One region of the Comamonas sp. F1-6 genome, then DNA from elsewhere that is predicted to be linked to it. Evidence: predicted binding sites of a transcription regulator. Region 1 holds the regulator's gene; the other holds the start of a gene.
What was found. The regulator FNR, encoded in region 1, switches genes on or off when oxygen is low (the NO sensors DNR and NnrR bind a similar motif). The targets are predictions, from matches to a motif close to TTGATNNNNATCAA.

Region 2: a site for FNR is predicted at 1,489-1,502, ahead of cydD (thiol reductant ABC exporter subunit CydD). Genes of this name have one in related genera too.

The regions. Positions count from the first base shown of each region.
Region 1 is NZ_JBCPWN010000004.1:158,070-162,292, reverse strand. Features, by position in the region: gene hemN (oxygen-independent coproporphyrinogen III oxidase) at 1-929, opposite strand, end outside; gene fnr (fumarate/nitrate reduction transcriptional regulator Fnr) at 1,198-1,920, shown strand; gene AAIL66_RS06040 (hypothetical protein) at 1,984-2,247, opposite strand; gene AAIL66_RS06035 (FixH family protein) at 2,505-2,810, opposite strand; gene ccoG (cytochrome c oxidase accessory protein CcoG) at 2,937-4,223, opposite strand, start outside.
Region 2 is NZ_JBCPWN010000006.1:66,643-70,865, reverse strand. Features, by position in the region: gene AAIL66_RS08295 (ABC transporter substrate-binding protein) at 1-124, shown strand, start outside; gene AAIL66_RS08290 (nitronate monooxygenase family protein) at 408-1,364, shown strand; gene cydD (thiol reductant ABC exporter subunit CydD) at 1,605-3,335, shown strand; gene AAIL66_RS08280 (ATP-binding cassette domain-containing protein) at 3,332-4,223, shown strand, end outside.

The DNA.
Region 1 (4,223 bases):
TGCAGGCGCCCCTGGCGCTTGGCAATGGCCAGAGAGTCGTCAGGCAGCGCAAAGTGGTCCATGCCTACATAGACATAGCCGCCATCCATGAATGCATCAATTGCGCCGGAGAGCATGTTCAGCTTGTCCTGTCCCATGGGCAGGTCTGCCGATTCGATACGCCTTTGCGGCTTGAAACGCTCGGGCAGATGCGCATAGGCATACAGTGCAATGCGATCGGGGCGCAGCTCATTGACCTGTGCCAGCGTGCGCGCAAAAGACTCGGGCGTCTGCCTGGGCAGCCCGTAGATCAGGTCCACATTGATGGAGACAAAGCCCAGGCGGCGCGCCTCGGCCACCAACGAAAAGACTTGCTCGGCGGGCTGCTCGCGGTGCACCGCTTTCTGCACCGCGGGATCAAAGTCCTGCACGCCAAAGCTCAGGCGATTGAACCCCATGTCCTTGAGAGCTCTCAGCCGCTCGTTGCTGACGGTGCGCGGATCGACCTCGATGGAGTACTCGCCCGCGGGATCCAGCTTGAAATGTTCACGCATCAAAACCATCAGCTGCTGCAACTCGGCATCGCTGAAGAAGGTCGGTGTGCCTCCGCCCAGATGCAGCTGGCTTACGAGCTGACCTTTGCCGCAATGCTCGGTATGCATGGCCAGCTCGCGGCTCAGGTAGTCCAGATACTCGGCAGCCTTCTCGTGATGCTTGGTCACGATCTTGTTGCAGGCGCAGTAATAGCAAAGCGACTCACAGAACGGCACATGCACATAAACGGACAGGGGCAAAGCGCGCGAGCCAGAATGCGTCTTGCGCTGCTTGAGTGCCAGTATGTAGTCGTCTGCACCAAAAGCCTCAACAAAACGGTCGGCTGTTGGGAACGATGTGTAGCGTGGGCCGGGGATATCAAAGCGGCTCAGCAACTCAGGCGTGACTGCGGTCATAACTGGGAGTTAGGGTGCGCCCACACTCTGTATAGAGCAGATTTCAATGGAAATCAGATCCTGAAAATCATGCCCAAAATAGGCAAAAGCGCATGTTTTTGAACGAATACAGGCAATGTGCCCCAAGGCAATCACCCTGTCCTTGATGAAAATCAAGAGACCTCAAGGCAAGTGCTGCGACAATTTGATCCATCTCATCTTCAACCACGAGGTCAATGACCAGCGCGACTCTCCACTCTGTGTCTGTCTGCGCCGTTGCAAAAAGCCCATGAATCTTCAGACCATCAAAGCATCCTGCTCCAACTGCAATCTGCGTGAACTGTGCATGCCCATGGGCCTGGACGATGAACAAATGGAGCGCATTGACGAGATTGTGGCCACGCGCCGCAAGGTCAAGCGCGGCGGGCTGCTGTTTCGCAATGGCGAAGAGTTCACCTCTCTGTATGCCATTCGAACCGGCTTCTTCAAGACCAGCGTGGCCACCGAAGACGGACGCGATCAGGTCACAGGCTTTCAGATGGCTGGCGAAATCATTGGTCTGGACGGCATCGTCAACGACCACCACACTTGTGATGCCGTGGCCCTGGAAGACGCCGAGGTCTGTGTCATGCCGTTTGACAAACTGGAGCAGCTCTCGCGCGAGGTCACGGCCCTGCAGAACCATGTGCACAAGGTCATGAGCCGCGAAATCGTGCGCGAGCATGGCGTGATGCTGCTGCTGGGCAGCATGCGTGCCGAGGAGCGCCTGGCGGCCTTTGTGTTGAACCTGGTCCAGCGCCTGTCGGCACGCGGCTTTTCCAAGTCGGAACTGGTGCTGCGCATGACGCGCGAAGAAATCGGCAGTTACCTGGGCCTCAAGCTCGAGACCGTGAGCCGCACCTTCTCCAAATTTGCAGAGGAAGGCATTGTGGAAGTCAAGCAGCGCCACCTGCGCATCCTGGATACCGAGGCGCTCAAACGCATCGTCAACAGCCAGCAATGCCAGAGCTGAACCGATTCGACAGACACTCTCAAGACAAAGCCCGCGGACAGCGGGCTTTTTTATCTGGGCGAGTTACTCGGGCAGAGGCTCGGAAACGATGCCGCCATTGAGATCGCTGACGGAGCGCCCCAGCATCACCGTCATCGCACCTCCAATCAGCGTCACGACCCAGAAGGCAAAAAAAGCGACCGTATAGATGGCCTGGCGCGACCAGTCCAGTGGGGAGCCCAGCCAGTGCACATCCAGCGGGTCCACAAAGGCAAAAACCACCATCTCCATGATTGCCGCCGCCAGAAAGGCCGGCCAGACAATCCACATCCAGCGTCGAGCATCCATCCTGATTCTCCTTGGGCTGTGGGCTTGATCATATTTTGCACAACAGTGGTGACCGTTCATGCAGGACTGCGGGCATGCACCGTGGCGGGAAACCCTGAATTACTCTCTTTTCAGTAGCATCCTGCGCAATCCGAATATCAAAAAATCATTTACTTCTACATCAACGTTAGACGGAGCATGCATAACACGCTCTGATTTTGATATTGGCAACAAAAAAGGCCGCAAAAGCGACCTTGGCGGAGCAAGCGCCGGAGCGCTCAGCGATCCAGCGGATGGTCCTTGGCTGGCGTGGCCGCATGATTGCGGCCGGTGACTGCTGGGGCCAGGCTTTTTTCACTTTCGCTCAGGCGCTGGTTGATTTCCATGCCATGGCGGTAGTAGTCAGGGTCAATCACGGGATCGGGCCTGCTCAGTGCGATGTATGCGGTGACAAAGCCGGCAATCACCACGATCACCGGGCCGGCGATGATGAGCCAGACATGGGCAAACTTCCACCAGGGCTTGCCGTCCTCGGGGTGGATGATCTTGGCCGTTTGCGAGACCTTGGCTTGTGCTGCCGACATGATGAAACCTCTTTCCAAAATTCTGACCACCCGAGCACGCATGGCAGGGTGGCATAAATTGTTGCCGATTGGCGGTGCCCTTGTCCGGCCTCCGTGATGGCTCACGAAGACCGGCAAGACCTGGCATTAACGCGGCACCAGGAACACCGTCTTCTCGGAAATACGCCCTGCTCCGGCAGTCACTGCATCCACATTGAAGTGTACGGGGTGCGAGCCGGGAGTTGCCGAGCCATACGGAATCTGCAGCCGCACCGCAATGCCGCGTGTCTCTGCCGGGCCAACGCTCACTTCCTGCTCGGATGCGACTTCCAGATTCTCCAGGCCCACGGCGCTGATACGGTAGCGCTGCTCGGACTCGGTGGCGTTCATGATCTGCAGACGGTAGACGTTCTCCAGCTTGCCGCCCGCCACGATGCGCGAAAGCGCAGCACGGTCGCGAATCACGTCGACCTTGAGCGGCTCGCGCAGCACCAGACTGGCGATCATGGCGGCGCTGAGGGCCACCAGCACGGCCGAGTAGATCAGCACACGCGGGCGGAAAATGCGGCGAATCACCTGCACCTGCTTCCAGGCCTTTGCCACGGCATTCTGAGTGGTCAACCGGATCAGGCCACGCGGATACTCCATCTTGTCCATCACGGAGTTGCAGGCATCGATGCACAGACCGCAGCCGATGCATTCGTACTGCAACCCTTTGCGGATATCGATGCCCACGGGGCAGACCTGAACGCAAAGCTTGCAATCTATGCAGTCCCCCAGGCCCTGTGCCTTGTAGTCGACGTCTTTCTTGCGCGGGCCGCGAGCTTCACCACGTTCGGCGTCGTAGCTGACGATCATGGTGTCCTTGTCGAACATGGCACTCTGAAAGCGTGCATAGGGACACATGTACTTGCAGACCTGCTCGCGCATATAGCCGGCGTTGCCGTAGGTGGCGAAGCCGTAGAACGCCACCCAGAAGATCTGCCAGTTGCCCTGGAAGGCCATCAACTCCACACCCAACTCACGGATGGGCACGAAGTAGCCGACAAAGGTGAAACCTGTCCAAAGAGATAGAGCGATCCAGAGAAACTGCTTGAGCGACTTTTTCCAGATCTTCTCCAAAGTCCAGCCGCTCTTGTCGATACGCATGCGGGCACTGCGATCGCCTTCGACCTTGCTTTCGATCCACATGAAGATCTCGGTGTAGACCGTCTGCGGACAGGAGAAGCCGCACCACAGACGCCCGGCTACGGCGGTAAACAGGAACAGCCCCAGTGCGCTGATGATCAGCAGCCCCGTCAGATAGATGAAGTCCTGCGGGTACAGCACCAGTCCGAACAGATAGAAGCGCCGGGCCCCCAGATCGAACAGCACCATCTGGCGCTCGCCCCACTGCAGCCAGGGCAGGCCGTAGAAGACGATCTGGGTCAGAAA
Region 2 (4,223 bases), on a different contig from region 1:
CGCCTTGCGCGGATTGGAGTCTTATGACCTGGGTGGCTACTGGGTGAACTTCAAGCCCGGTCAAGTGGGATCCAAATATGTGGACCTGTCCATCGTCAATGCCGCCGGGCGTGTGACGCAGTAAGAAACCAAGGCCTGACGCAGCACCGCGCTCAGGCCTTTTTTGCGCCTGCTCCCATCACGATGCTCCTCCGTACACAGAGAAGGCAAAACTGTTGCCCTGGGGACAGGGAGTGGCGCCATGGCAGGCGAAACTGGCCAAAGGCCAGTCGGACGGCTTCACCGTCGGCACAGGGGTGCAAACAGTGAGCCGTCCTTCGAACTGCTTCTGAAATAAGAGCTGCCTGCGTATCTGGAACAAACGCTACAGCCCTTTTTTATTGATAAAACGAAGAAGGAGACAACACATGTCCAAGCTGCCACCTGCCCTCAAAAAGCTGGCTCTGCCTGTCATCGGCTCGCCGCTTTTCATCATCAGCAATCCCAAGCTTGTCATCGAGCAGTGCAAGGCCGGTATCGTCGGCTCCATGCCTTCTCTCAATGCCCGCCCGGCCGAGCAGCTGGAGGACTGGCTGGCAGAGATCACCGAGACTCTGGCGGCCTGGGACAAGGCCCATCCCGATCGCCCTTCTGCACCATTCGCCATCAATCAGATCGTGCACAAGAGCAATGACCGTCTGGAGCACGACATGCAGGTCTGCGCCAAGTACAAGGTGCCCATCATCATCACCAGCCTGGGTGCGCGTGAAGATGTGAATCAGGCCGTGCATGGCTGGGGCGGTGTGGTGCTGCACGACATCATCAACAACAAGTTTGCTCGCAAGGCCATTGAAAAAGGTGCCGATGGCCTGATCGCCGTGGCAGCCGGTGCTGGCGGCCATGCGGGTGTGAAGAGCCCATTTGCCCTGGTGCAGGAAATTCGCCAATGGTTTGACGGCCCTCTGGCGCTGTCCGGCTCGATTGCCACGGGTGGCTCGATTCTGGCGGCCCAGGCCATGGGTGCGGACTTTGCCTATATCGGATCGGCCTTCATTGCCACCGACGAGGCGCGTGCCGTAGAAGCCTACAAGCAGGCGATCGTCGAGGGCAGCTCCGACGACGTGGTCTACAGCAATCTGTTCACAGGCGTGCATGGCAACTATCTGGCACCTTCGATTCGTGCGGCCGGTCTGGATCCGGAAAACCTGCCCGAATCAGACCCCAGCAAGATGAATTTTGGCGGCGGTGCGCAAAAGGCCTGGAAAGATATCTGGGGCTGTGGCCAGGGTATCGGTGCCATTGACAAGGTGCAGTCCACGGCGGAGCTGGTGGCTCGCCTCAAGCGTGAGTACGCCGAAGCCAAGGCAAGCCTGCTGGTTGCCTGAGGCAGCTCACTATCTTCTGTGTCAACGGCGTCTTCGGACGCCGTTTTTTATGGGCGGCTTGCTCACTTGATGTTGCTCAAGCACGACTTGTGCAAGGGTTAACCCTTATTAAATCGCTTCGGAGTTGATGCGTATCAATGTAGGCCTGGTCCTGCAATTGGCTTTTGCATATCAAGTCATGATGATTGTCAAAAGAAGAGTAGTATTCCGTTAATTTCAGTAAATACTGAAAATTGAGAAATGCAACACACCCCTTCTTCCTCCACCGACAAACAGGTCGATACAGCACATGCCGAGTTGGCGAGCGTCATCCGTCGCCTCAGCGCGGGAGCTGTGTGGCAGGTGTTTGCCGGGCTGATATGGCTGCCGCAGGCAGCCTTGCTGGCCTGGGCTGTGCAACTCATGGCCAACGGTCAGGGCAGGGCCGCCGTCTGGCCCATGGCTGCTGGCGTGTTGTTGCTGGGCTTGCTGCGAGCCTGGGCAGAAGGCCATGGCGGCATGCTGGCTAACCGTGCAGCGCGCGCGCAGCTCAGCAGCTTGCGCGCCCGGGTGGCGCAGTCGCTGGCTCAGACATCGCCGCTGGACAAGAGCCGCCCAGCTTCCGGCCAGGCGGCTAGCGCCATGGCCGAGCAGGCCGAGGCCATTGTTCCGTGGCTGGCGCGTTACCAGAGCGCGATGTGGCGTGTGCGTCTGCTGCCCTTGGTGATTTTGGCTGCCGTGGCCTTGCAGTCATGGGTCGCTGCTCTGATTTTGATGGTTGCCGCGCCGCTGATTCCGCTTTTCATGGCGATCGTGGGCTGGCGTGCCAAGGCGGCCAGCGAAGAGCAGATGCTGCAGCTCGGTCATATGAACGCTTTCTTGCTGGACCGCCTGCGTGGCCTGAGCACGCTACGTGCACTGCATGCCGTGGAGCTGACGGGCCAGCGGCTGCGTGACCATGCCGAAGACCTGCGCACCCGCACCATGCGCGTGCTGCGCATTGCCTTTCTGTCTTCTGCGGTGCTGGAGCTTTTCTCGGCACTGGGTGTGGCCATGGTGGCCGTCTATATAGGTTTTCACCTGCTGGGCACGCTGAATTTCGGCGCCTGGGGCGACAAGCTCGGTCTGGGCCAAGCCATGTTCGTGCTGCTGCTGGCGCCGGCATTTTTCGAGCCTTTGCGCGATCTCTCGGCCGTCTGGCATGACAGAGCCGCAGGCGAGGCCGCACTGCAGACCTTGCAGAGCATGCAGGCGCAGTCCATGCAGATTGTCGGTGCACAACATGCCGCTGAAGCATCTCCGGTCGATGAGCAGTCATGGCCTGGCCAGCCTGTGTCCGTAAGCGTTTCGGGACTCAAGGTTCAGGCGCCAGGCAGTGACTCCAGCCTCGCGCCGCTGTCTTTGCACATACAGGCCGGCGAGCATGTGGCGCTGTGGAGTCCCAGCGGCAGCGGCAAATCCGTGCTGCTGGCGCAGATTGCTGGCCTTTTGCCGGTACAGCAAGGCCGTATCGAAATCGACCGGCAAACGCTTGAGACCGGCAGTGCTACCCAGCTGCGCCGGCGCATGGCCTGGCTGGGTCAGTTGCCCCATGTCTTTGCCGGCTCGGCCGCGCGCAATATTGCGCTGGGGCGCAGCTCGGTAGGACCCAAGCAGATTGCCGAAGCTACGCAGCTGGCGGCACTTGATGAGGCCCTGGAGCATCGCCCCGGCGCAAGCCTGGGTGAGGGCGGCGCAGGCCTTTCCGGTGGCGAGGTGGTACGTTTGGCTCTGGCACGTATGGCCGCGCAGACACGGGCCGGACTGCTGCTGGTCGATGAACCTACTGCTCATCTGGATCCCGAGACAGCAGCCCAGATTACGCAGTCTCTGCGCCATATGGCCAGGGGGCGCACCATGCTGGTCGCCACCCACGATGCACAGCTGGCCGCTGCCATGGATCGCGTGATCGAGCTGCCGCTGCTGCGACCGGCGCGGGAGCCGCAGCCATGAAGATGCGAGCCATTTCAATGCGCGAGATGCTGAAGCTGCTGGGCCAGATGGCGCCGCACAAGCTGTGGCTGGGAGGTGCCGCCCTGGCAGCGCTTACGGTGCTGATGGGCATGGCATTGCTGGGTTTGTCGGGCTGGTTCATCACGGCCACGGCCCTGGCCGGGCTGGTGCCTGCCACGGCCCTGGTGTTCGATGTGTTCATGCCCTCGGCCGGCATTCGCCTGCTGGCTGTGGGCCGCACCGGTGCCCGCTATGCCGAGCGCCTGGTGACTCACGACGCCACACTGGCTGTGCTGGCCGCTTTGCGCCAGAGACTGTTCCTGAGCTGGGCTCGCCCGCAGGCCGCCCGTCTGCTGCTGCAGCGCCCGGCCAGGCTGTTGCAGCGTCTGACCTCCGATGTGGATGCCCTGGACAATCTTTATCTGCGCCTGCTGGTGCCCGCCGTAGCGGCGCTGGGCGCGGCCTTGCTGGCGGCTCTGGCCTACGGGTTCATGCGCTGGTGGCTGGGCCTGTTGACCCTGGCGTGGATGCTGCTGACTGGCTGGGGCATTGCCCTGTGGCATGGCTTGCGCAGCCGCAAGGCCGCTGTACGCCGTGCCATGGCACTGGAGGCCATGCGTGCCCAAACCGTGGATCTGGTTGCAGGCCAGACCGAGCTGCTAATGGCAGGCCAGTTGCCTGCCCAGGTGCAGCAAGTGCTGCACAGCGATGCGCGCTGCGCCCAGGCCGATGAGCGGCTTTATCAATCCGAAGCGGCTGCCGCCCAGGCTTATGGTGCGGTGTCTGCCATTACTTTGAGCGCATCCGTGCTGTTGATGGCCTGGTTGATGGAACAGGGCCGCATCAACGCGCCGGTTGCTGCGCTGGGTATTTTGCTGGCACTGTCGG